Regions from separate parts of the Micromonospora sp. Mcm103 genome, predicted to be linked through region 2. Evidence: riboswitches for the same ligand, from Rfam matches in the RefSeq annotation. Region 2 holds a riboswitch; each other region holds the start of a gene.
What was found. A riboswitch is a leader RNA that binds a small molecule or an ion and turns the genes downstream of it on or off. The one in region 2 is predicted to bind cyclic di-AMP.

Region 1 (5,830 bases), on a different contig from region 2:
GGTCACGCCGGGTCAGCATCGCCGCCTCGACGGTGAACTCGAACAGCCGCCAGTCGCCCTGCGGCGACGCGCGGGCGATCCGGGCCAGCCGCGTCACAGTGGCCGGGTCGGTCACCGGTCGTGCGCGCCCGGCGATGTACGCCTCGTCATCGCTCTCCTCCGGCGGGAACGAGTGCAGCGCGTAGCGGCCGTCGCGTTCGAGGTCGCGGCGCTTCGGCGAGTCGATGACGAAGCACCACAGGCCGTCGTCGGTGATCACCGGGGACACGGGATGGACCCGGGGGCCACCGTCGGCGCGGACCGTGGCGAGGTAGCCGAAGCCCGGCCCGTACTGCTGCATCAGGAGGCGGATCTCGTCGGCGAGGCGGGGCTCGTCGGCGGCGAATTCGGACCAGGAAGCCATGTGGACACTCTATCGAACACATGTACGAAGATGTAGTGCGACACGCAGGTCACCCGTACCGGTCGCTATGGTGTTCCGATGCTGCTCTCCGACCGCGACCTGATCTCCGAGATCAAGGCCGGCACGCTCGCGCTGGAGCCCTTCGAGCCCACGCTGGTGCAGCCGTCGAGCATCGACGTACGCCTGGACCGGCTGTTCCGGGTCTTCAACAACCACCTCTACACACACATCGACCCGTCGGTGCAGCAGGACGACCTGACGTCGATGGTGGAGGTGCCGGAGGGGCAGCCGTTCGTGCTGCACCCGGGCGAGTTCGTGCTCGCCTCCACGCTTGAGGTGATCTCGCTGGGTGACCAGCTCGCCGGCCGGCTGGAGGGCAAGTCGAGCCTGGGGCGGCTGGGGCTGCTGACGCACTCGACAGCAGGTTTCATCGACCCCGGCTTCTCCGGCCACGTCACGCTGGAGCTGTCGAACGTGGCGAACCTGCCGATCACGCTCTGGCCGGGCATGAAGATCGGGCAGCTCTGCATCTTCCGGCTCTCCTCGCCGGCCGAGCACCCGTACGGCTCGGCCGTCTACGGCTCGCGTTACCAGGGGCAGCGCGGTCCGACGCCGAGCCGGTCCTGGCAGAGCTGGCGCACCTGGCCGACGCGCTGACGACGCCCGCAGTTGTTAATAGGGGCCCCCTCCTCTACCGGAGGCGTTAAGAGGGGGGCCCTTCCTTACACCTCAGCCGGGACGGCCGTAGCTGTTGATGTCGCCGTCGTCGACCCGCTTCATGGTGATCGGCTTGCCGGACTGGGAGGCGTGTACCACCCAGCCGTCGCCCACGTACATCGCCACGTGGTGCAGGTCGCCGTAGTAAAAGACGAGGTCACCGGCGCGCAGCTCGGCCCGGCTGATCCGCTTCGTCACGCCGTGCTGCTGGCGTGCGCTGTGCGGCAGCGAGACGCCGCCCTTGGCCCAAGCCGCCATGGTGAGGCCCGAGCAGTCGAAGTGGTCCGGCCCGGCCGCGCCCCAGACGTAGATCTTGCCGATCTGGGCGCAGGCGAACTTGACCGCCGCACCGGCCGGGCCGCCGGGGTAGCCGGCCGGGCACGGCGCCGGGCGCAGCGGGCCGCCGCCGCCCTTGCCGTACACCTTGAGCCGCAGCTTCTCCAACTTGGCGATCTCGGCGTCGATCTGCTTCTTCTTCGCCGCGAGCTGGGCCTCGGTACGCGCCAGCCCGGCGATCATCTCGTCCAGCGGCTTCTTCTTCGCCGCCAGCTCGTCGCGCAGCGCGGCGACGGAGCGCACCTGCTCGTGCTGGCGGTGCGCGAAGCGGTCGAGCAGTTCCAGGCCGGTGACCAGGTCACCGGGTGAGCGGCTGCCCAGCAGCGCGTTCACTGTGGAGAGGTTGTCGCCCTTGTAGGCGTCGGCGGCGAGCCCGCCGACCTGACCGAGTGCGGCGTCCACCCGGGCCTGGAGGGGTGCGATCTGCCGGCCGAGCACGTCGGCCTGCTTGCGCCGCGCGGCGAGCTGCTCGCGTACGGCGTTCACCTGTTCGATGACCGGTTCGAGCTTGTTCCAGTCGCGGTCGATCTGGGCCTCGATCTCGGCGACCGAGGGTTCGGCGTGTGCCGCCGTGGCGCCGCCGGTCAGGACGACTGCGGTGCCGACGAGGGCGGCGAGGGCTGTGGTGAAGCGGGACCAGCGGGTACGCGGCACAGCCGTGGACCGGTCGACCGACCGGCTCGACGACGGCCGCGGGGCATGGAGTGCCACCGGGCGTCCGTACTCCTTCTTCCGTACCGCCTACCGGGTTAGCTGACGGATTCGGGCGGGAAGGGAGCCGCCCTACCGCATCGCTGCGGATTCACCCCAGGTACCTGGTTCCCCGGCTCGCCCGGAGGCGACTCGGCGGTGTCGGACCGTCACCGACCGGGTTGGACGGTGAGACGTGCGGCCGACGATTCACCAGAGTAGGGACCACCGTTATCGATCCGCAACTTCCAGCGGCGTGACACTCCGTACGCGATGACGGGCCGCACCCAGGTCGGAGGTGAAATTTTCTTTCAAGGCTGATTACTCACTGGAAAGGTATTGACCCCCGTGGGTGTGCGGAGTGAGGGTGGAGACGCAGTGACCCCCATCCCTGTCCAGGAGGTTCGATGCACCTCTCCGCCCCGCCGTCGGGCAGACGGATACTGCTCGCCGCCGCAGTGGCGACAGCCACCGCGCTGGCGACGACCGGCCCGGTGACCGCCGCGCCGGACACGTCCGCGCCCGCGAGCGACAGGCAACAACAATACGCCGCCGCGGCGGCCGAGTACGGCGTGCCGCAGAACGTGCTGCTCGGCGTCTCCTATCTGGAGTCCCGCTGGGACACCCACCCCGGGCAGCCGAGCACCAGCGGCGGCTACGGCCCGATGCACCTGACCGACGCCGCGCACATCCTCGCCATGCCGGGCAGCGCCCACGTCGACGAGGACGAGGACCCGCGCGGCGACGACTCCCGGCCGCTGAACCTCGACCCGGCCACCGCCGCCGCGCCGGAGCGGGAGACCCCGCTGCCGCCCGCCTCGCTCCAGACGCTCGACGCCGCCGCCGCGCTCACCGGGCTCGACGCGGGCACGCTGCGCACCGACCCGGCCGCGAACATCCGCGGTGGCGCGGCGCTGCTGGCGTCGTACCAGAAGGCTCTGGGCGGGCCGGTCGGCGCCGGCACCGACCCGGCGGCCTGGTACGCCGCGGTGGCCCGGTACTCCGGCGCGGACACCTCGGACGCCGCGGCGGCCTTCGCCGACGAGGTCTACGACCAGCTCGGCCAGGGCGCCAGCCGGACCACCGACGACGGCCAGCGGGTCACGCTCGCCGCCACCGCCGCGACGCCGGACCGTTCCCGGCTGGCCCGCCTCGGCCTGCGCAACGCCGAGCGGCCGGACGGGCTGGAGTGCCCGGTGCGGCTGGCCTGCGAGTGGATCCCCGCGCCGTACGAGCAGCTCAGCGACGACCCGGGCGACTACGGCAACCACGACCTGGGCGACCGGCCGAAGCAGCAGAAGATCGAGTACATCGTCATCCACGACACCGAGGGCTACTTCGGCCCGAGCGTCGACCTGGTGAAGCGGGCCGACTACCTGGGCTGGCACTACACGCTGCGCTCGGTGGACGGCTACATCGCCCAGCACATCAAGACCAAGGACGTCGGCTGGCACGCCGGCAACTGGTACGTCAACGCCAAGTCCATCGGCCTGGAGCACGAGGGCTTCGCCGGTCAGGGCACCTGGTACACCGAGGCGATGTACCGCACCTCCGCCAAGCTGGTGCGGCACCTCGCGCTGAAGCTCGGCATCCCGATGGACCGGCAGCACATCATCGGCCACGACAACGTGCCCGGCATCACCGCCGCCAACGTGGGCGGCATGCACTGGGACCCGGGACCGTACTGGGACTGGTCGCACTACTTCGACCTGATGAAGGCGCCGTTCCGCAGCACCGGCACGCCCCGTACCGGCCTGGTCACCATCGACCCGGACTTCGCCACCAACCGGCCGGCGTTCACCGGCTGCAACCAGCAGCCGCCCGGTGTCCCGACGCCCCGGCCGCCGGCCGAGCCGTGCCCGTCGCGGGGTTCCTCCGCGGTGATCCTGCGGACCGCGCCGAGCCCGGACGCCCCGCTCGTCAACGACCTCGGGCTGCGCCCGGACGGTACGCCGGACACCATGTACATCTCCGACCACGGCGCCCGCGCCTCCGCCGGCCAGACGTACGCGCTCGCCGGCCGCCAGGGTGACTGGACGGCGATCTGGTACCTCGGCCAGAAGGCGTGGTTCCTCAACCCGGCCTCCGCGCCGACCGCCAAGTGGGCCACCGGCTTCGTGGTGACCCCGCGGCCCGGCAAGGCCACCATCCCGGTGTACGGGCGGGCCTACCCGGAGCAGGCCGCCTACCCGGACACCATCCCGTACCAGACCATCTCGCCGCTGCAGTACACGTTCGCCGCCGGCCAGCGGTACGCGGTGGGCGGGGTGCTGCCCGGCGAGTACTACCGGGCGGTCTCGTTCGACGGTTCGGCCCCGGGTGACCGGACCGTGGTCCGCGGCAAGAACCGCTACGTGCAGGTCCAGTTCGGTCACCGGATCATGTTCGTGAACCTGGACGACGTGCTGGTCCTGCCGTCCCCGGTCGGCACGCCGCGCTGACCCGGCACCGCACACGGGAAGGCCCCCGGTCCGCGTGGACCGGGGGCCTTTCCGCTGCCAGGGGTTCGGGTCAGGCGACCCGGACGAAGCCGGCGAGCGGCTGGGTGCTGATGCTCGACACCTGGACCGGTTTACCGGTACGTGGCGCGTGCACCATCACCCCGTTACCGAGATAGAGCCCGACGTGATGCAGGTCGGAGCCGAAGAACACCAGGTCACCCGGTCTCGCCTCGGAACGGGAGACCTTGCGGCCCTCGTTCCACTGCGCGCCGGTGAAGTGGGTCAGCGAGATGCCGGCCGCCTTGTACGCGTACTGGGTGAGGCCGGAGCAGTCGAACGAGTTCGGGCCGGTGGCGCCCCACACGTACGGGTCACCGACCTGGGCGCACGCCGTCTTGATGGCGGTCCGCGCGGCGCTGCTCACCACACCGTCGATCTTGGGGCAGCCCGCCGGGCGGATCGAGGTCACCGGCAGCATGGCGGTCAGCCGCTTGATCTCCGAGTCGATCTGCTTCTTCTTCGCCGCGAGATCGTTCTGCTGCTTGGTCTCCAGCGCGATCAGCGCGTCGAGCTTCTCCTTCTGCTTGTTGTACTCGTCGCGCACCTTGAGCACACCGGCGATCTGGCGGCGCTGGTCCTCGGCGATCCGGTCCAGCATGACCAGCTGCTCGGCCAGCGCGCCCGGCTTGGAGTTCACCAGCAGCGCGCCCAGCTCCTGCGACGGGCCCTGGATGTAGTACCGGGCCGCGATGTCGCCGACCTTGTTCATGGCGAGCGTGGAGGCCAGCTCCAGCGGCACCATCTTGTCCTTCAGCGCCTTGGACTTCTTCTGGTTGGCGCGAAGCTGCGAGCGGACCTTGTTGAACTGCTCGATGGTGGGTTCGAGCTGCTGCCACTGCTTGTCGATCTGCGCGTCGATCTCGTCCACCGACGGCGCCGCGTGCGCCGGGGCGGTCAGCATTCCGGCGCCGACCGCGGCGGCCGCGACCAGGGTGACCAGACCGTGTACCACCCGTCGGAACCCGGCCCGCCGGCCGGGTGGAGCGCTCGGGGCGTGACGTTGAGGGGGCGTGGTTGCCACCGGCACGGACTCCTTTGCAACCGACCGCCGGGCGCCTCGCGAGAGGGAAGATCGAGGCAGACGACCCACAGCGGTCGGTGCCTCACATTAGGGAAGGCGTCCGGTGGAATCAAGGCGACCGTTTGTTCAATCACGTATCCGCAATCGGTTGCACACCAAGGG
Region 2 (5,830 bases):
CTGATGCGCCGGCACCGCTGGCGCGGCCCGAACCTCGCCGTCGCCACCGGCCTGTTCGTCACCACCTGGGTGGTCGCCGCGCTGTGGATCCCGGCCGAGTTCTGGGCGGCGCTGCTCGCTGTCGCGTACCTGCTGGTCATCGCCGCCGCGGCGGACGCCGACGTGCGCGGCCGGCCCACTCCCTGGCGGTCCCGGGCGATGGTCTGGCTCGGTGAGGTGTCGTTCGCCTTCTACCTGGTGCACGTGCTGGTCATGGTCACCGTGCTGCGGCTGACCGGGCACTGGGGGACCGGCCTGCCCGGCTGGCGCGGCCCGCTCGCGGTGCTCGGCTTCCTGGTGGTCACGCTCGCGCTGGCCGCCGCGCTGCACCGCTGGGTGGAGACACCGATGATGCGCCTGCTCGGCCCGTCCCGCCGGGCCCGCGCGGCGTCGCCCGCACCGGCCGTGCCGGCTCCGCGCAGGCCCACCGAGGCCGCCGCCGGGCCGGCCGCCGACGGGGGCGCGGCCTCCGTCACCGGTCCGGCCGAGGACATCGAGTACGCCGGGCGGCGTCGCCCGGACTGACACGCGCACACGCCGGCCGGTCGATCCGCGACACGCCGTGCGGCGGTGCGTTCGTGGGGGTTCGGCGGTAATTTGTACCCGTGCTTCCGATCGCGCTCACCTGCCCCGTGTGGTGGGTGGCGCGCTGGACCGCCCGGATGCTCGCCAGTCTCGCCGTGGTCGTCGCCTTCTCGTTCGGCGCCGCCACGCTGCCGTCCGGTGTCGCCGCTGCCGCCCCGGCCCCGGCTGCCGCCGTCTCGGCGTACCCGGTCGCGGGCGCCTCGACCACCGCGCGGCCGGAAGCCGACCGCGTGGCCGAGCGGCAGGCCCTCCCCGCCGGGGTGCCGGCGCCCGCGCCCCGGGCGGCCTCCCCGGCCGCGCCGCAGCCGGTCCCGGCCGGACGGGCCGCCGCACCGGCCGGCCCGCGGGCCCCGCCCGCCCGCTGACCCGCTCACGGGCCGCGCCCGTCCTCCGCACCCACTCGCACGTCATTTCCCGCACCCGCCCTGGTGGCCTTACCGGCCCGCCCCGGCGAGATCGTGCGGGCCTCCCGCCAGGTCCTTCCCGTGAGGTGCCGACCATGTCCCAGACCGCTCTGTACCACTTCCTCACCTCCGTGCCCGAGGCCGCCGCCATCTGGTCCTTCCTCCTGCTGCTCGCCCTCGGCCTGCTCGCCGCCCTCGTCGCCCGGCCCGAACGCGACCCCGTGCCGGAGGCCGCCCCCGAACCGGCCGACGCCGACGCCGCCCGCCACGACGACCTGATCCGGTACGCCGAGGAGGTCGCGGTGGCCGCCGCCGGAGCCGCCCAGACGGCCCGTCGCCGCCGGGAGCGGTGGCTGGCCGCGCAGGACGAGGCGGACCGGGCCTGGACCGCGTACGACGAGGCGGACGCCGCCGCCCGCCGCCTCGCCGGTGCCGCCGCGCTGCCCGCCCCGCGCACGCCGCGCACCCCTGCCGAGTACGCGGCCCGGGAGCGCTGGCTGCACCACGCCGCCATGACGGCGCACTGGCGGGGCGACCTGACCGCCCGTCAGCTCGCCGACGTGCTGGCCCGCCGCAACGGATGGGATCCGCGCCGGCATCCGGCCGAGCAGGAGATCATGCTGGCCCGCACCGTCCGGGACGGGCGCCGGGCCGGATGGGAGAGCGCCGCCGCGCGGGAGCGGTCGGCCTGGCGGGACGCCGAACTGGCCGCCGAGGCCGCCCGGACGCTCGCCGCCGAGGCGTACGCGGCCACCGCGGCGCTGCGGCCCGCCCCGGCGTACCGGAGCGCGACGGCGAGCGCCCAGCCGGTGGCCGCTACGGTCCGTAACGCCCGCTGGCGCCCGGCCCGGGTCGGCTGAGGTCTCGTCTCGACCGAATCGTTACCCGGAATGTGGTGAGCCCGGTCACCCGGGCCGTCGAAACGGGCGCCGGGCGCAGAACAGGTCATCGAGTCCCGCGATTGCCGGTCGGGTGCTCGCCGTCTGTCCGCTTTCCGCCGCCGGGCGCCGTCGAAACTGCTTGTCCCATTGAGCGAAGTCAGTAACCGGGTGTTCCGAAATCCCTTACCGCGGATCACGTTTACGCAGGTGGGAGCGCTTGGCAGGGGACATACCCACCGGTAGTGTCGGCGCGTCCGATGCGGTAATCGATCGCCGACGGCGACGCCGCGCCGACCCGCCTAATCGTGTTCCACGAACCGGGGACCCATGAGCACCATCGGGGTGAATCCGCGAGCCCACGGCCCGCGGTAGGGCGTACTTCCCGCCCGAATCCGTCAGCTAACCCGGTCGGCGGCCACGGAAGGAGTAACCCCTCTTGCCCACCCCTCGATCGTCCCCCCGCCTCCACGGCGAAGCGGTGCCCGTCCGCGCCTGACGCGCGACCGGCAACCGCCCCCTGGGCGCCCGGCATCACGGGCGTTCCCGATCCCCCGGCCATCCGGCCCCGCCAGCACGTGTGAGTTCCTCCGCGTGCCGGGCCGGCGTGTGCCGCTCACGCCCCGTGGAGGATTTCGTGAAGCACCACCTGAAGCGTCAGCTGCGACGGATCGTCACCGAACGCCCGTACCAGATCATCGCCGGATCGGCCGCCGCGCTCGTGCTGGCCGCCGGTGCCGGAACCGTCGCCACCGCCGGTGACGACGCCCCGGTCCAGGAGAACACCGCCGCGGTCGCCGACCTCGGCGCCGCCCGCCTCGGCGAGCAGCCCGCCAGCCGCAGCGAGGCCCGCATCGCCGTGCCGCAGGCGTCGTCCAGTGCCTCCGCCTCGCCCAGCGCCTCCCCGTCCGCGAAGGCCGCCGCCGACCCGGACACCACGCCCAAGGCCAAGCCGAAGCCGCCGTCGAGCAAGTCGCTCGACTACGACTACCAGGCGCAGATCAACTACTTCTACTGCGGCCCGGCCGCGGTGCGCAACGCGCTCAGCGCCGCCGGCATCGAGCGCAGCCAGGACGCGCTCGCCGGCCCTCTCGGCACCACCGAGATGGGCACCAACTCGGCCGAGGACACCACCCGGGTGCTCAACCAGCAGGTCAAGGGCAACCCGTACCGGACCCGCATGATTCCCGGCTCGGCCACCCCGGCTCAGATGGACCGCCTCCAGGCCGACGTGGTCGAGGCGATCAGCAACGGCCGCGGGGTCGTCGCGAACGTCGCCGGTACCGCCACCGACACCAACGGCGGCTGGCACTCGTTCCCGGGCGGCCACTACGTCGCGGTGGTCGGCTACAAGGACGACGGCCGGACCGTGCGGATCGCCGACTCGGCCGACCCGTCGCTGCCCTCGTACTGGGTCACCACGATCGACCTGGCGCACTGGATCGCCAGCCGCGGCTACTCCGCCTGACCGTCCCACAGCCCCGAAGGCCGGCACCCCACCCGGGGCGCCGGCCTTCCCCGTCCCGGCCCCTCACGCGGCCCCTGCGCGGCCCCCTTCGGCGCGCCGATCTTGGACTTGTGGCGCCCAGTATGCCCGGCTCGCCCGCTATGGAAGGTGCCACAACTCCAAGATCGAGGGTGAGGGCGGCGTGTGGGCGGCCGGAGCCGCGGCGAGGGGGTCGGCGGGGTTCGGTCTCGCGTGTCCGGGGCGGGCGGTGGCAGACTGCGCCAATGGGCGATGCGACGGGGAAGCGGCACCTGATTCTCCTGCACGGCATGGGTGCCACCGGCGAGGTGTGGCTGCCCTGGGCGCCGCTGCTGGAGCGCCGCTGGCCCGGCCGCTGGCTCGCCCCCGACCTGGCCGGTCACGGCTGGTCGCCGCCGCTGCACGGCTACTCGTTCGAGGCCCTGGCGCAGCGCGTGGTGGACGGGCTCGGGCCGGTGCGGCTCGGCCCCGACGACCGGCTGGTGCTGCTCGGGCACTCGCTCGGCGGGGTGGTGGCGCTGGCGCTCGCGGCCCGGCAGCGCGGGCTTCCGGTCGACGCGGTGGTCGGGCTCGGCATCAAGGCGGTCTGGTCTCCGGCCGAGCTGGCGAAGTCGGCGGAACTGGCCGCCCGGCCGGTCACCTGGTTCGCCACCCGTGACGAGGCGGCCCGCCGCTACCTGCGGGTGTCCGGGCTCGCCGGGTTGTTCGCCCCGGACCACCCGGTGGTGGAGGCGGGACTGCGGCGGGAGGAGGGCCGCTGGCGGCTCGCTATGGACCCGGCCGCGTTCGCGGTCGGGGAGCCCCGGCTGCCGGTGCTGCTGGCGGCCACCGATGTGCCGGTGCTGCTGGCCCGCGGCGAGGCGGACACGATGGTGACCGACGCGCAGCTCAAGGAACTGGGCGTGCCGGTGGCGACGCTGCCCGGGCTGGGCCACAACGCGCACGTCGAGGACCCGGAGGCGGTGCTCGCCCTGCTCGACCCGTACCTCTGAGCGGGCGAGCCGGCCCGCGACGGGCCGGCTCGCGCTTCTAGCGGGCCGCGCGCGGCCCCGGGACCGCCCAGTCGGGCTCCAGCTCCCGGCGGGCGGCGGAGAGGAACGCCTCGGCGTAGGCGTCGGCGGGGAAGTCGCCCAGGTAACGGGTACGTGCCGCCCAGCGCTGTGCCGCCTTCGGGTCGGCGTCCAGCAGGTCGGTGAGCACCTCGTCCACGTTGGACATGTCGCGTCGCAGCACGTAGCCGGACGCCGCGAGCGGGAACCGCTCGACGAAGTGCTCGCCGTCGGCGCCGGTGTCGGTGACCGCGTACGGCTTGCCGGAGTAGAGCCAGTCGGAGATGACTCCGGAGACGTCGGAGACCAGCGCGTCGGCGCGGTTGACGCATTCGGTGAGCGTCAGCTCGCGGCTCGCGGCGGCGCCGAACAGGTGCGGCCGGCCGGTCTTCGCCCGGTCGGCGGCGAGCAGTTCGGTGAGCCGGGCGAGCTGACGGGCCGAGGCCGGGTTCTTGCCGGTGTACGGGTGGGCGCGCAGGATCACCGCGGCACCCCTGTCGATCAGCCGGCGGATCAGCGTCTCGGCCACCGGCAGCGAGCAGTAGTTGGCGTCGGCGTGGTGCCCGGTCCAGGTCGGGGTGTAGAGGACCGTCGGGTGCGCCGCCGGGGTGATCGGCTCCCGGCGTACCTCGATGGCCTCGACCTGGGGACGGCCGACCACGACGAACTTGTCGGCGGGGATCTCCACGCCGGCGCGGGCGTACCTGTCGATCGCGGCCTGACCGGCCACGAAGATCTTGTCGAAGATGGCCGAGACCGGGTTGGCGCTGGGGGCCTTGTCGCTGTCGCCGTGGTGCAGCTGCACGTGGGTGAGCCGGCTGAACCGGATCAGGTGGGCGTTCTTCGCGCCGTGGTTGACGTAGAAGGCGACCCGCAGGCTGGGCACCAGCGCCTCGTCCAGCGCCTTCAGCGTGGGGCAGAGGACCACCGGGGCGCGGGTGGCGGCGGCCACCGCGGGCAGGAGCTCCGGTTCGCGCAGCACCACCACGAACGGGCGGCCGATCCGTTCCAGGTACGGCAGCCACATGGTGACCTGGTATTCCGAGCCGGGCGGCGCGGAGAAGTGCAGCACGAACTCGGGCTGGTGGCGGCGCAGCGCCCGGCCGACCGGTCCACCTCCGGCTGGCGGCCGGAACCGGCGCCGGGCGAGGTCCAGCGCGACCGCCCCGCATCCGGCGCCGACCAGCAGCGCGGCGACCAGCGCCGTCCAGGCGGGCAGCGTCAGGGCGGCGGCGAGCGCCACCACGGCGAGCAGCACCAGCAGCGCGTCGCCGAGCCGGGCGGCGACCACTGGTGTCCACGTGCGGACCGGGAGGTTCGCCGCGCGGATCTCCAGCGCGCCGGCCTGCCGCAGCGGGCCGACCAGCAGCACCAGCCCGAGCAGCACCA
Region 3 (5,830 bases), on a different contig from region 2:
GTTCTACCTGCTCGCCAACGGCAGCAGCCCGACCAACGGGCAGCCGTCCAGCTCGACCTGCAACGGCAGCAGCGTGACCGGCCTGGGCATCCAGAAGGCCATGAAGATCATGTACAACGGCATGCTGCTGAAGACCTCGTCCTCGTCGTACCTGAAGTACCGCACCTGGACGCTGCAGGCGGCGAAGAACCTCTACCCGGGCAGCTGCGCGGAGTTCAACACGGTCAAGGCGGCCTGGGACGCGGTGAGCGTGCCGGCCCAGTCCGGTGACCCGACCTGCTCCGGCGGCACCCCGACGCCCACCCCGAGCACCACGACCACCCCGCCGTCGGGCGGTTGCTCCGGCAACAAGCTCGCCAACCCGGGCTTCGAGTCGGGCAACGTGAACTGGAGCGCCTCGTCCGGCGTCATCACCACCGACAGCGGCCAGGCCGCGCACGGCGGCTCGTACAAGGCGTGGCTGGACGGGTACGGCTCGTCGCACACCGACACGCTCAGCCAGTCGGTGACGATCCCGGCCGGATGCCGGGCGACGTTGAGCTTCTGGCTGCACATCGACAGCGCGGAGTCGACCACCAGCACCGCGTACGACAAGCTCACCGTCAAGGCGGGCAGCACCACGCTGGCCACGTACTCGAACCTGAACAAGGCCACCGGCTACGTGCAGCGGTCCTTCGACGTCTCGTCGCTGGCGGGCACCACGGCGACCATCTCGTTCAGCGGCGTGGAGGACAGCTCGTTGCAGACGTCCTTCGTCGTCGACGACACCGCGGTCACCCTGAGCTGACCGTGGCGTAGCGCGGCCGGTCGTCGTCCTCCCGGCGGCCGGCCGCCTCGTCGTGTCAGGCCGGTGCCGCGTCGCGCGTGGTCGGCACCCCGGGCGGGTGCGGCGCCTCGTCGTGCCGGGGCGTGTGCGGTCGGGTCAGACCGCGCGCCCGGCCCGGGACCCAGCGCCGCGGTCGCGGTGGATCCGCGCGGCCGCCTCGTGCATCGCGCGGCCGAACAGCTCGGCCTGGTCGCCCATGCTGCCGAGCCGGGCGGCGAGCGCGTCGGCGTCGGCCCGGGCCGACGCGCTGACCCGGTCGTCCAGCTCGGACAGCGCGGCGTTGGCGGCGGTCACGAGGTGTCCGCAGAGGACGTCGAGGGGCTCGCCGGCCAGCTCCGGGTCGATCGTCACGGAATCGAGCCGGCCACCCTGGACGGCGACCGCGCGGACCCGGCCGCCGGCTGCAGTGCCCTCGGCGAGCAGCAGGTCGCCCGGCTCGCCGTCGGCGTGTGCCGAGGCCCGGGAGCGCATCGCGGTGAGCGCCTGCTGCGTGCGGGTCAGCAGCTCGTCGATGCTCGCGGCCGCCGAGAACGGGTCGTTGGTCATATCCGCGCTTTCTTCACGTCTTAGCCGAGCATGCGTGACCCTAGCAACCGGCTCCGACGAATCGCCGTCACCGGCCGGTCCGGGTCGCGTCCCGGCGCCGCGAGCAGGCCGGACACCGGCCACGCGGCGTGTCGCGGACGGCCGGGCGCCCGGCCGGGACGAACCGGCCGGGCGCTCGGACGAGGTCAGCGCAGGCGCAGCTGCTGACCGGGGAAGATCAGGCCCGGGTCGTCGCCGACCACGGCGCGGTTGCGCTCGTGCAGGGCACGCCAGCCGCCGTCGACGCGCTGCGCCACGGCGATCTCCGACAGCGTGTCCCCGCGCCGGACGACGTACGTCCCGGCGCCGGACGACGGCCGCGGCGCCGCCTTCGTCGTGGCGCGTTCCGGCGCGGCCTTCGTCGCGGCGGCCCGCTTCGGCGCCGCCTTCCTCGGTGCCGCCTTCGTGGTGGCCCGCTCGGACCGGGTCGCCGTGCTGGCCGAGCCGCCCTTCTTGCCGCAGACCGGCCACGCGCCGATGCCCTGGCCGCGCAGCACCTTCTCCGCGACGGCGATCTGCTCGGACCGGCTGGCCAGGTCGGCGCGCGCGGCGTACTTCTGGCCGCCGTAGCCGTTCCAGGTGGTGCGGGAGAACTGGAGCCCGCCGTAGTAGCCGTTACCGGTGTTGATCTTCCAGTTGCCGCCGGACTCGCAGCGCGCGACCGCGTCCCAGTTGACGCCCGCGCTGGCCGGAGCGGCCGGGCCGAACAGGGTCGCGGCGCCGACGGCGGCGCCGGCCAGGACCGCTCCGAGAGCGGTACGGCGGCTTCGGGCTGAGTATTCAGTTGCCATGTGGATTCCTCCACGCCGACGAGGTGAGCTGTCGGGTTCGGGCCGAGGAGCCCGGCCGCCGGTGGCGGCTTCACCCCGAGGTGACGATGCACCGTGGAACGTGTGGTTCCCCCGCTCCCGCACGAGGTTCGGTTACCGGGGCCGGCGGCGGGATTTGGCGTTTCCGGCCTGCGGTGTCCGCGTCTGCGAACGAAACCGACGCTAGGAGCGATTTGTGATGATCGTCCACTTCTTGTGACCCTCTTCACCCGGCCGGGCGACCGGCGGCGGCGCTACGGTGGCAGGGCCAGGCAAGATCACGGGAGGGCTTGACGGATGACCGATCACGGACACGAGCTGACCTTCGGCGGCTTCATCACCCCCGCCGCCGGGCAGCCCGACCAGGTGGTGGCGCTGGCCCGGCTCTGCGAGCAGGTCGGGCTGGACCTGGTCACGTTCCAGGACCACCCCTACCAGCCGGGCTTCCTGGACACCTGGACGCTGATGTCCTACGTGGCCGCCGCGACCGAACGTATCCGCCTGGCCGGAAACGTCCTCAACCTGCCGTTGCGCCAGCCGGTGGTGCTGGCCCGCAGCGTCGCCAGCCTGGACCTGCTCACCGGCGGCCGGGTCGAGCTGGGACTCGGTGCGGGCGCGTTCTGGGACGCGATCGAGGCGGCGGGCGGGCGACGCCTGTCCCCCGGCGCCGCCGTCGAGGCCCTCGACGAGGCGATCCGGGTGATCCGCGAGGTCTGGGACACCGACCGCCGCGGCATGATCCGCGTCGACGGCGAGCACTACCGGGTGGTCGGCGCCAAGCGCGGTCCGGCGCCCGCGCACCCGGTGGGCATCTGGGTCGGCGCGTACAAGCCGCGCATGCTGCGCCTGGTCGGCCGCGCCGCGGACGGCTGGCTGCCGTCCCTGTCGTACCTGCCGAAGGGCCCCGACGAGCTGCCCGCCCTGAACGCGCTCGTCGACGAGGGCGCTCAGGCCGCCGGGCGCGACCCGGCCACGATCCGCCGCATGCTCAACGTGACCGGCACGTTCGCCCGCTCGTCGGCCGGTTTCCTGGCCGGGCCGCCGGAGCAGTGGGTGGAGGAGCTGGCCGGGCTCACCCTGGAGCACGGCATCACCACGTTCATCCTCGGCAGCGACGAGCCGCGCGCGATCCAGATCTTCGGCCAGGAGGTCGCGCCCGCCGTGCGGGAGCTGGTCGCCGCCGAGCGCACCGCGCCCGCCGGCGGAACCCGCACGGCCGCCGACGAGCAGACCGCCGCCGCCGGCCCGAGCACGCTCGGCGTCACCCCCACCCCCGACCCGGGGGTACGCCTGAGCGCGCGCCGCCCTTGGGACGAGTCCACCCGCCCGAGCGCCCCGCCGCCGCCGGCCGGGCGCGTCTACCCGGCCCGCGGACAGGCCGCCGGGCAGCACCTGGTGGACGTGCACGACCACCTGCGCCAGGAGCTGGCCCAGGTGCGCGATCTGCTGGAACAGGTCAAGCAGGGCACTGTCTCGCCGGGCCGGGCGCGGGCCGCCCTCAACGAGATGACCATGCGACAGAACAACTGGACGCTCGGGGCGTACTGCGCGGCGTACTGCACGATGGTCACCCAGCACCACGGGCTGGAGGACGCCTCGATCTTCCCTCACCTGCGCCGCTCCGAGGCCGGGCTGGCGGCAGTGCTGGACCGCCTCGAGGAGGAGCACGTGGTGATCCACGGCGTGGTGGAGAGCGTCGACCGGGCGCTCGTCGAGCTGGTCCGGCACCCCGGCGACTTCACGCAGCTCCAGGAGGCGGTGGACCTGCTCACCGACACGCTGCTGTCGCACCTGTCGTACGAGGAGCACCAGATCGTCGAGCCGCTGGCCCGGCACGGATTCTTCCCCGGCCAGCTGTGAGGTAGCTGACTTCTGCTTTCCTAAGCCAGGGGGTACCGTCGACGCCATGACGGACCTCCTCGCGCAGCGTGACTCCTGGTCCACCGCCAACTGCTCGATCGCCCGGGCACTGGAGGTGGTCGGCAACCGCACCACGCTGCTCCTGCTGCGGGAGGCGTCGTTCGGCACCCGCCGCTTCGACGACTTCGCCCGGCGGGTCGGCGTCAGCGAGCCGGTGGCCGCCGCCCGCCTCAAGCAGCTCGTCGCCGACGGGCTGCTCGACCGGCGTCCCTACCGCGAGCCCGGGCAGCGCACCCGCGACGAGTACGTGCTCACCGCGAAGGGCAGCGACCTGATCCCGGTGCTGGTCGCGCTGCGGCAGTGGGGCGACGCGTACGCCGCCGACGAGGCGGGCCCGGCGGTCCGGGTGGCCCACAACGAGTGCGGCGCCCCGGTGCACGCCCGGCTGCGCTGCGACGCCGGGCACGACGTACCGCCCGGTGAGCTCGCCGTCCTGCCCGGTCCGGGCCTGCTGTCCGCCTGACTCCCCTCCCTCACCACACCTCGGAGCGACACATGAAGATCGCTGGAAGCACCGCCCTGGTCACCGGCGCCAACCGCGGCTTCGGCCGCACCTGGCCGCCGAACTCGCCGCGCGCGGTGCCACCGTCTGGGCCGGCGCCCGCAACCCGGACGCCGTGGACCTGCCCGGCGTGACCCCGGTACGCCTGGACGTCACCGACCCCGCGTCGGTCGCCGCCGCCGCGGAGCGGGCCGGTGACGTGACGCTGCTCGTCAACAACGCCGGCGTGAGCACCGGCACCGACCTGCTCGACGGCGACCTCGAGAAGATCCGGTTGGAGCTGGAGACGCACTACCTCGGCACGCTGTCGGTGGTGCGGGCGTTCGCGCCCCGGATCGCCGCGAACGGCGGCGGCACGATCCTGAACGTGCTGTCCGCGCTGTCCTGGTTCACGTTCCCCGGCGTCGGCGCGTACGGCGCGGCCAAGGCCGCCGAGTGGTCGATGACGAACGCCCTGCGCCTGGAGCTGGCCGGCCGGGGCGTCCGCGTCGCGGGCCTGCACGTGGGCTACATGGACACCGAGATGGCCGCCGCCGTACCCGGCCCGAAGGCCCACCCGGCCGACGTCGCCCGGCTCGCCGCCGACGGCATCGAGTCCGACAGCTACGAGATCCTGGCCGACGACGTCGCCCGTCGGGTCCAGGCCGGACTGTCCGGCGGCGTGGCCGCGCTCTACCCCGCCCTCCCCTGAGCCGACCGGGCTCGCCGCCCCGGCGCGCCGGCTCAGCGGCCCCTTCACCAGCCAACGGCGATTACGGCCGGCCGCGCGGCTGGACACCAGGCCGGCGCCTCACCGGCTCCAGCAGATCCAGCCCGACCCACACCCGTCCACCCAGGCAGGCCCTGCCGACGCGGGCCTGCAGAGACCACCCACCGGAAGCTCACTCACCGAGCCCGCTCCCTCCATCTGGGACTGATCTTCCCCATCCTGGGACAAGCCAGCTTGATCCACGCCAGCTCGGCGAGGTGGCGGTATCGGGGGCATCCTGATACCGCCACCTCGGCGTAATGGAGTCGATCAAGCCGGCCGGGTCCGGCCGGCGGGGCGGGTGGGGCTACAGGCCTCGGGCCAGGCGGTCGGCGAGGATCCGGGTGAACCGGGCCGGGTCGGCCAGCTCGCCGCCCTCGGCCAGCAGCGCCATGCCGTACAGCAGCTCGGCGGTCTCGGTCAGCGCCGCGGCGTCGGCA
Region 4 (5,830 bases), on a different contig from region 2:
CCGCAGGTTGATCAGCGCGGCGCGGTGGAACGGCAGCCCGCCCCAGACCACCACCGGGGCGGCGAGGGTGAGCGAGGCCCACTGCCAGTAGTCGAACTGCCAGGCCGGAACCATGGCGAGCACGATCACCGGCAGGGTGAGCGCGGCGGAGACCCAGAGCCGGGTACGCGCGGTGCGCAGCTCGTCCACCGGCTCCCCGGCCGCTGCCGCCTCCGCCTGCTCGGGCGGCGGCGGCACCACGGCGGTGTAGCCGGTCTTCTCGACGGTGGCGATCAGGTCGGCCGGCGCGATGTCGTCGGCGTACCGGACGGTGGCCTTCTCGGTGGCGTAGTTCACAGTCGCCTCGACGCCGTCCATCCGGTTGAGCTTCTTCTCGATCCGGGCGGCGCAGGACGCGCAGGTCATCCCGCCGATCGCCAGTTCGATCAGGTTCGGCGCGGTGGGCAGCGCCTTTCCCGTGGCAGTCATCGCGGCACCTCCGGCGCTCAACTGTGCCCGTGCCCCGGGGTGCCGTGTCCGGCGTCCGGGGTCGGTGCGGTGGTGGATGCCGGCGCGGCGGGCGCGGGCGCGGTCCGGTCGCCGGCCAGGACGGTGAACTCGGCGGTGTGCACCGCGTCGCCGTGCCGGAAGTCCAGGTAGAGACGGTACGCCCCGGCCGAGGGCACCTCGGCGGCGAACGTGATCGCCGGACCGGCAGGTGTGCGCCCGTCGCCGGGCGTGCCCTCCGGGTGCACGTGCAGGTACGCCAGGTCGCCCTGCCGCAGCGCCACCAGGTGCCCGTACGCCCCGAGGTAGGGCGCAAGGTCGGTGACCGGCCGCCCGTCGCGGCTGACGGAGAGCGTGAGCCGGCTGGTGCGGCCCGGCTCCGGCGTGCCGGTCAGGGTGACCGTGTAGCCGTCGACTGTGGTGCTGGTCGCCGGCGCCGGCAACGGCCGGGCGGTCAGCTCGCCGGGGACCGTGACGTCCAGGCCGAGCGTCAGCGGCTCGCCGCCTTCGGGGGTGAAGTCGGCGAACGCCCGCCAGACGCCGGGGCCGCCGAGCGGTGAGGCGACCCGCCAGGTGCCGTCGCCGGCCATCTCCGGGTGGACGTGCCGGAACCCGGACAGGTCCCGGCGGGCGACGATCAGGTGCATGCGCTTGTCGTGGGCCACCTCGAAGCGGGTGACCGGTGCGCCGTCCGGGCCGGTGATCCGGAAGGCGAACTGCCCGGCCGGGGCGTCGGCGGGCTGGAACGTGTAGCCGCGCTCGGAGACGAGCAGCCCGCCGGGCAGGTGCGCGGAGGCGCCGCCCGCCTGGCTCTCGTCACCGTGGCCGGTATCGCCGGCCCCGTGGTCGCTGCCGGTGTCGTCGTGTCGGGTCTCGGCGGCCGGGGCGACTGGATCGGCCAGGTTGCCGATCCCGTACGCCGCGCCGAACACCGCCACGAGGCCGAGCGCGAAGCCGCTGAGCTTCGTCGCCGTGTTCATGGTGTCTCCTCGGTTGTCGCGGGTCCGCCGGACCCGTCACGCACCGACGAGGTCGTAGCCGGCCTCGTCGACCGCCGCGCGGACCGCGTCCGCGTCCAGCGGGTTCTGACTGGTGACGGTGACCCGGCCGCCGGCCAGGTCGACCTGGACGTCGGTGACGCCCGGAAGTGCGCTCAGCTCGGTGCTCACCGAGTTGACGCAGTGCCCGCAGGTCATGCCGTTCACCTGGTAGGTGGTCTCCATCTCGCCCTCCGATCTGATACCCCCCAGGGGTACGTTCCGAACGTTAGCATACCCCCGAGGGGTACGCTATCCTCGGTTTCATGACCGCGCCGTCCAGCCCGACCCGGGGCTACACCGCCAGCAAGGACCAACTCCTCGCCCGGCTCCGCCGGATCGAGGGGCAGGTCCGTGGCATCGAGAAGATGGTCGAGGACGACCGTTACTGCATCGACGTGCTGACCCAGATCTCGGCCATCCAGGCGGCGCTGGACAAGGTCGGCCTGGGCCTGCTCGACGGCCACGCCCGGCACTGCATGCACGAGGGCGCCGCCGAGGGCCGGGCCGACGAGATGGCGACCGAGATGATGGCCGCCGTCGGCCGCCTGATGAAGCGCGGCTGAAGGGGGACCTCCGGCCCTCCGGGCGGGGCACATCGACCCGCGCCGACGCGCCCGGGCGGACGTACCGTCGACGTGGCGGGCAGGCCGGACCGGCGGACCCGCGGCGACGGACGGAGGGCGGCCCGATGATGTGGCAGAGCCCGATGATGGGCTGGATGTGGATCTGGTCCCTGCTGGTGCTCGGGGTGCTGGCGGGGCTCGTCTGGGCGGCCGTGCGGTGGACCGGCCCGCAGTACCTGGGCCCGACGACGGCCCGGCGCATCCTGGACGAGCGGTACGCCCGCGGCGAGATCGACGAGGACGAGTACCGGCGACGCCGGGCCGGCCTGACCTGACCCGCGCGGGGCGCGCGTCACCGGCCACGGTGTCCGGGACCGCCCGGCCGGGCTGCCTACCATGGCCGGGCGACGACCCGGACGTGGTCGACACGTCCACGCCGGCCGGGTGACCAGACCGGTCCGGCGGACCAGGCGTCGCCGCGACCGTTGGGAGAGACGTCATGGGTGCCGACCACACCCGCCCCGCACCCGCCGCGCCGCCGGGCGTACGGCGGCTGCTCGTCGCCGTGGTGGTGCCGCTGTTCGCGCTCACCGTGATCGCGGCGCTGGTGCTCTGGCCCGGGCAGGACCGGGAGCCGGTCGGCGGCGCGGACGTCCCTCGCTACCACGGCACGGTGACCCGGGTGGTCACCGAGCCCTGCCCGCCGACGCCGGAGGCCCCGGAGGGCGGCGGTGGCCCCTGCGGCACCGTGACCGTCACCGCCGAGCAGGGCCCGGACGCGGGCCGGCAGGTCGAGACGCCGATCCCGGCCGGGCCGGGCGCGCCGCGGGTCGCGGTCGGCGACGAGGTCGTCCTGGTCGAGCTGACCGACCCGGCCGACCCGGCGGTGAAGTCCTACAACATCGCCGAGCACCAGCGCGGTACACCGCTGATCTGGCTGATGGTGCTGTTCGCCGCCGCGATCGTGGCGTTCGGCAGGTGGCGCGGGCTCGCCGCGCTCGGCGGCCTGGTGGCCAGCTTCGCCATCCTGCTCGGCTTCGTGCTGCCGGGCATCGGCGCCGGCCAGCCGCCGCTGCTCGTCGCGATCGTGGGCGCCGCGTTGATCATGTTCGTGGTGCTCTACCTGACCCACGGGATCACCGCGCAGACGTCGGTCGCGGTGCTCGGCACGCTCGGCAGCCTGGTGGTCACCGGCGTGCTCGGCCTGCTCGCCACGTCCGCCACCCACCTGACCGGCTTCGGCAGCGAGGACGCCACCACGCTGTCCATGTTCCAGGGCGACGTGGACCTGCACGGACTGCTTCTGGCCGGCATCATCATCGGCTCGCTGGGCGTGCTGGACGACGTCACAGTCACCCAGGCGGCCACCGTCACCGAACTGGCGCACGCCAACCCCGGACTGTCCCGGCGGCAGCTCTACCGGGCGGCGACCCGGGTCGGCCGGGCCCACATCGCGTCCACCGTCAACACCATCGTGCTGGCGTACGCCGGCGCCTCGCTGCCGCTGCTGCTCCTGCTGGTCGCCGACTCCCGCCCGGTGAGCGAGATCCTCACCAGTGAGTTCCTCGCCCAGGAGATCGTCCGCAGCGCGGTGGCGACGCTCGGCCTGATCGCCGCCGTACCGCTGACGACCGGACTGGCCGCGATCGTGACCACCGCCGGGCGGCGCTCGCCCGGCGCGGAGCCGGCGCCCGCCGCGCCCCCGCCGCCGGCCGGACGGGACGACGCGCTGGAGGCGCTCGGCGGCGGGAAGAGTACGGAGGCCGCATGGTGACACTCCGCAGCGTCACCATCGAATTCAAACGCGACGCTGGTCACGGTGCGCCACGGCGAAATCTCGCTATTGGTCGGCTTCCGGACGTAGATCCTCACGAGTGCTGTCAGGTAACCTCGCTGCCGGTCACCGCCGAAGGCGCGCACCGGCGCCAGCGGTGCCGCCGCCCAATCGCCCACGGGCGAACCGGGGAACCAGGTACATGGGGTGAATCCGCGACAGCGGTAGGGGCCACTTCCGTCCCGAACCCGTCAGCTAACCCGGTCGGCGGCCGACGGAAGGGAACACTGTGACGGCACCCCTGCGCCGCTGGCTGACACCCGTGGTGGCCGTGCTGGCCTCGCTAGCCGTGCTGGCCGGCCCGAACCCGGCGACCGCGGCCCCCGCCGCGGCGGCCCCCGGCACCCCCTCGGGCCACGAGGAGGACGGCGATCCGCCGCTCATCACCGAGGCGATCGACTCCGCCAACCGGAACTTCCTCCAGGCCAAGGCGAAGCTCGCCAAGTCCCAGGATCGCCAGCGGCGGCTGGCGGCCGAGGTGAAGACGGCACAGGCCGAACTCGACGCGCTCAGCCCGCAGGTCAACCAGCTCGCCGCCCAGTCCTACCGGACCGGCCGGATGGGCGCGATGGCGATGCTGCTGGAGAGCAACTCCCCCGACTCGTTCGTCCGCCGGGTCAACGCCCTGGACGAGCTGAACCTCCTCAACGCGCAGCGCCTGGCCGCCATCAACGCGGTCAAGACCCGCGCCGAGCAAGCCAAGATCGCGCTCGACGCCGAGGTGCGCGAGCAGGAGAAGCAGAAGAACGCGATGGAGCGCGAGAAGGTGCAGGCCGAGCGCGCGCTGAAGCTCGTCGGCGGTCTCGGCTTCACCGGCGGCCTGGTCTCCGCCACCTCACCGGTCGCCAAGATCGCCCCCGGCCGCACCGCCGACGGCGGGTGGAAGGCCGAGTCGTGCAGCGAGGATGACCCGACCACCTCGGGCTGCGTCACGCCGCGCACGCTGCACGCGTACAAGGAGGTCCGGCGCGCGGGCTTCAAGCGCTTCGTGGGCTGCTACCGGTCCGGCGGGCCGTGGGAGCACCCCAAGGGCAAGGCGTGTGACTGGTCGCTGCAGAACAGCGGCTTCGCGCCGTGGCACAACAACGACACCCGCCGGTACGGCAACGAGGTCGCCGCGTTCCTGATCCGCAACGCCGACCGGCTGGGCATCTACTACGTCATCTGGAACCGGCAGATCTGGTTCCCGGCCACCGGCTGGCGTTCCTACAGCGGACCGTCGAACCACACCGACCACGTCCACATGTCGCTGCTCTGATCCGGACACCACGAAAAGGGGCCGCCCGAGGGCGGCCCCTTTTCGCGTCCGAATGTGTCAGCTCGCCAGCGCCGGGTCGGCGGGCGCGGCCGGGGCGGGCAGCGGGGCCGGGGACTGCGCCACGGTCCGCACCTCGCCACCGGCGAGCCGGTACGACATGCCCACCACCGTGCACCGCCCGGCGGCCACCCGCTCGGCCAGCACGGCGGACCGGGCCAGCAGCGTCTCCACCGTCTGCGCGATGTGGACGTCGATGATGCCGTCGAGGTCCTCGACGCCCTGGCGGGCGGCGCGCAGCAGGCTCGGCGAGACCGCGTCCACCACCGCGCCCAGGTGCCCGGCCGGGGCGGCACCCGTCCGGACCCCCTCCCGGGCGGCCTGGACCGCGCCGCACGAGTCGTGCCCGAGCACCACCACGAGCGGCGTGCCCAGCACGGTGACGGCGTACTCGACGCTGCCGAGCACCTCCGGCCCGGCGGTGTGCCCGGCGGTACGCACCACGAAGAGGTCACCGAGACCGCGGTCGAAGATGATCTCGGCGGCGAGCCGCGAGTCGGAGCAGCCGACGATCACCGCGAACGGGTGCTGGCCGTCGGCGACCGCCGCCCGGTGCCCGGCGTCCTGATTCGGATGCTGCGGGACGCCCGTG

Region 1: another riboswitch for cyclic di-AMP. It lies ahead of OC439_RS07695 (NlpC/P60 family protein); the one in region 2 lies ahead of OC439_RS03725 (C39 family peptidase).
Region 3: another riboswitch for cyclic di-AMP. It lies ahead of OC439_RS00390 (LysM peptidoglycan-binding domain-containing protein); the one in region 2 lies ahead of OC439_RS03725 (C39 family peptidase).
Region 4: another riboswitch for cyclic di-AMP. It lies ahead of OC439_RS27185 (coiled-coil domain-containing protein); the one in region 2 lies ahead of OC439_RS03725 (C39 family peptidase).

What each region holds. Positions count from the first base shown of each region.
Region 1 covers NZ_JALJRJ010000004.1:103,895-109,724, forward strand. Annotated here, with positions in the region: gene OC439_RS07685 (pyridoxamine 5'-phosphate oxidase family protein) at 1-403, opposite strand, end outside; gene dcd (dCTP deaminase) at 482-1,060, shown strand; gene OC439_RS07695 (NlpC/P60 family protein) at 1,133-2,167, opposite strand; cyclic di-AMP (ydaO/yuaA leader) riboswitch at 2,181-2,315, opposite strand; gene OC439_RS07700 (N-acetylmuramoyl-L-alanine amidase) at 2,554-4,587, shown strand; gene OC439_RS07705 (C40 family peptidase) at 4,658-5,668, opposite strand.
Region 2 covers NZ_JALJRJ010000002.1:238,100-243,929, forward strand. Annotated here, with positions in the region: gene OC439_RS03710 (acyltransferase family protein) at 1-564, shown strand, start outside; gene OC439_RS03715 (hypothetical protein) at 645-989, shown strand; gene OC439_RS03720 (hypothetical protein) at 1,124-1,888, shown strand; cyclic di-AMP (ydaO/yuaA leader) riboswitch at 2,196-2,338, shown strand; gene OC439_RS03725 (C39 family peptidase) at 2,532-3,374, shown strand; gene OC439_RS03730 (alpha/beta fold hydrolase) at 3,638-4,384, shown strand; gene OC439_RS03735 (CDP-glycerol glycerophosphotransferase family protein) at 4,422-5,830, opposite strand, start outside.
Region 3 covers NZ_JALJRJ010000001.1:80,725-86,554, forward strand. Annotated here, with positions in the region: gene OC439_RS00380 (M4 family metallopeptidase) at 1-787, shown strand, start outside; gene OC439_RS00385 (YbaB/EbfC family nucleoid-associated protein) at 923-1,372, opposite strand; gene OC439_RS00390 (LysM peptidoglycan-binding domain-containing protein) at 1,558-2,202, opposite strand; cyclic di-AMP (ydaO/yuaA leader) riboswitch at 2,201-2,346, opposite strand; gene OC439_RS00395 (LLM class flavin-dependent oxidoreductase) at 2,518-4,080, shown strand; gene OC439_RS00400 (winged helix-turn-helix transcriptional regulator) at 4,127-4,603, shown strand; partial or broken gene OC439_RS00405 (SDR family oxidoreductase) at 4,636-5,333, shown strand; gene htpG (molecular chaperone HtpG) at 5,698-5,830, opposite strand, start outside.
Region 4 covers NZ_JALJRJ010000028.1:42,333-48,162, reverse strand. Annotated here, with positions in the region: gene OC439_RS27215 (heavy metal translocating P-type ATPase) at 1-468, opposite strand, end outside; gene OC439_RS27210 (DUF748 domain-containing protein) at 486-1,466, opposite strand; gene OC439_RS27205 (heavy-metal-associated domain-containing protein) at 1,503-1,709, opposite strand; gene OC439_RS27200 (metal-sensitive transcriptional regulator) at 1,790-2,089, shown strand; gene OC439_RS27195 (SHOCT domain-containing protein) at 2,215-2,424, shown strand; gene OC439_RS27190 (YibE/F family protein) at 2,589-3,863, shown strand; cyclic di-AMP (ydaO/yuaA leader) riboswitch at 4,018-4,149, shown strand; gene OC439_RS27185 (coiled-coil domain-containing protein) at 4,153-5,181, shown strand; gene OC439_RS27180 (carbonic anhydrase) at 5,239-5,830, opposite strand, start outside.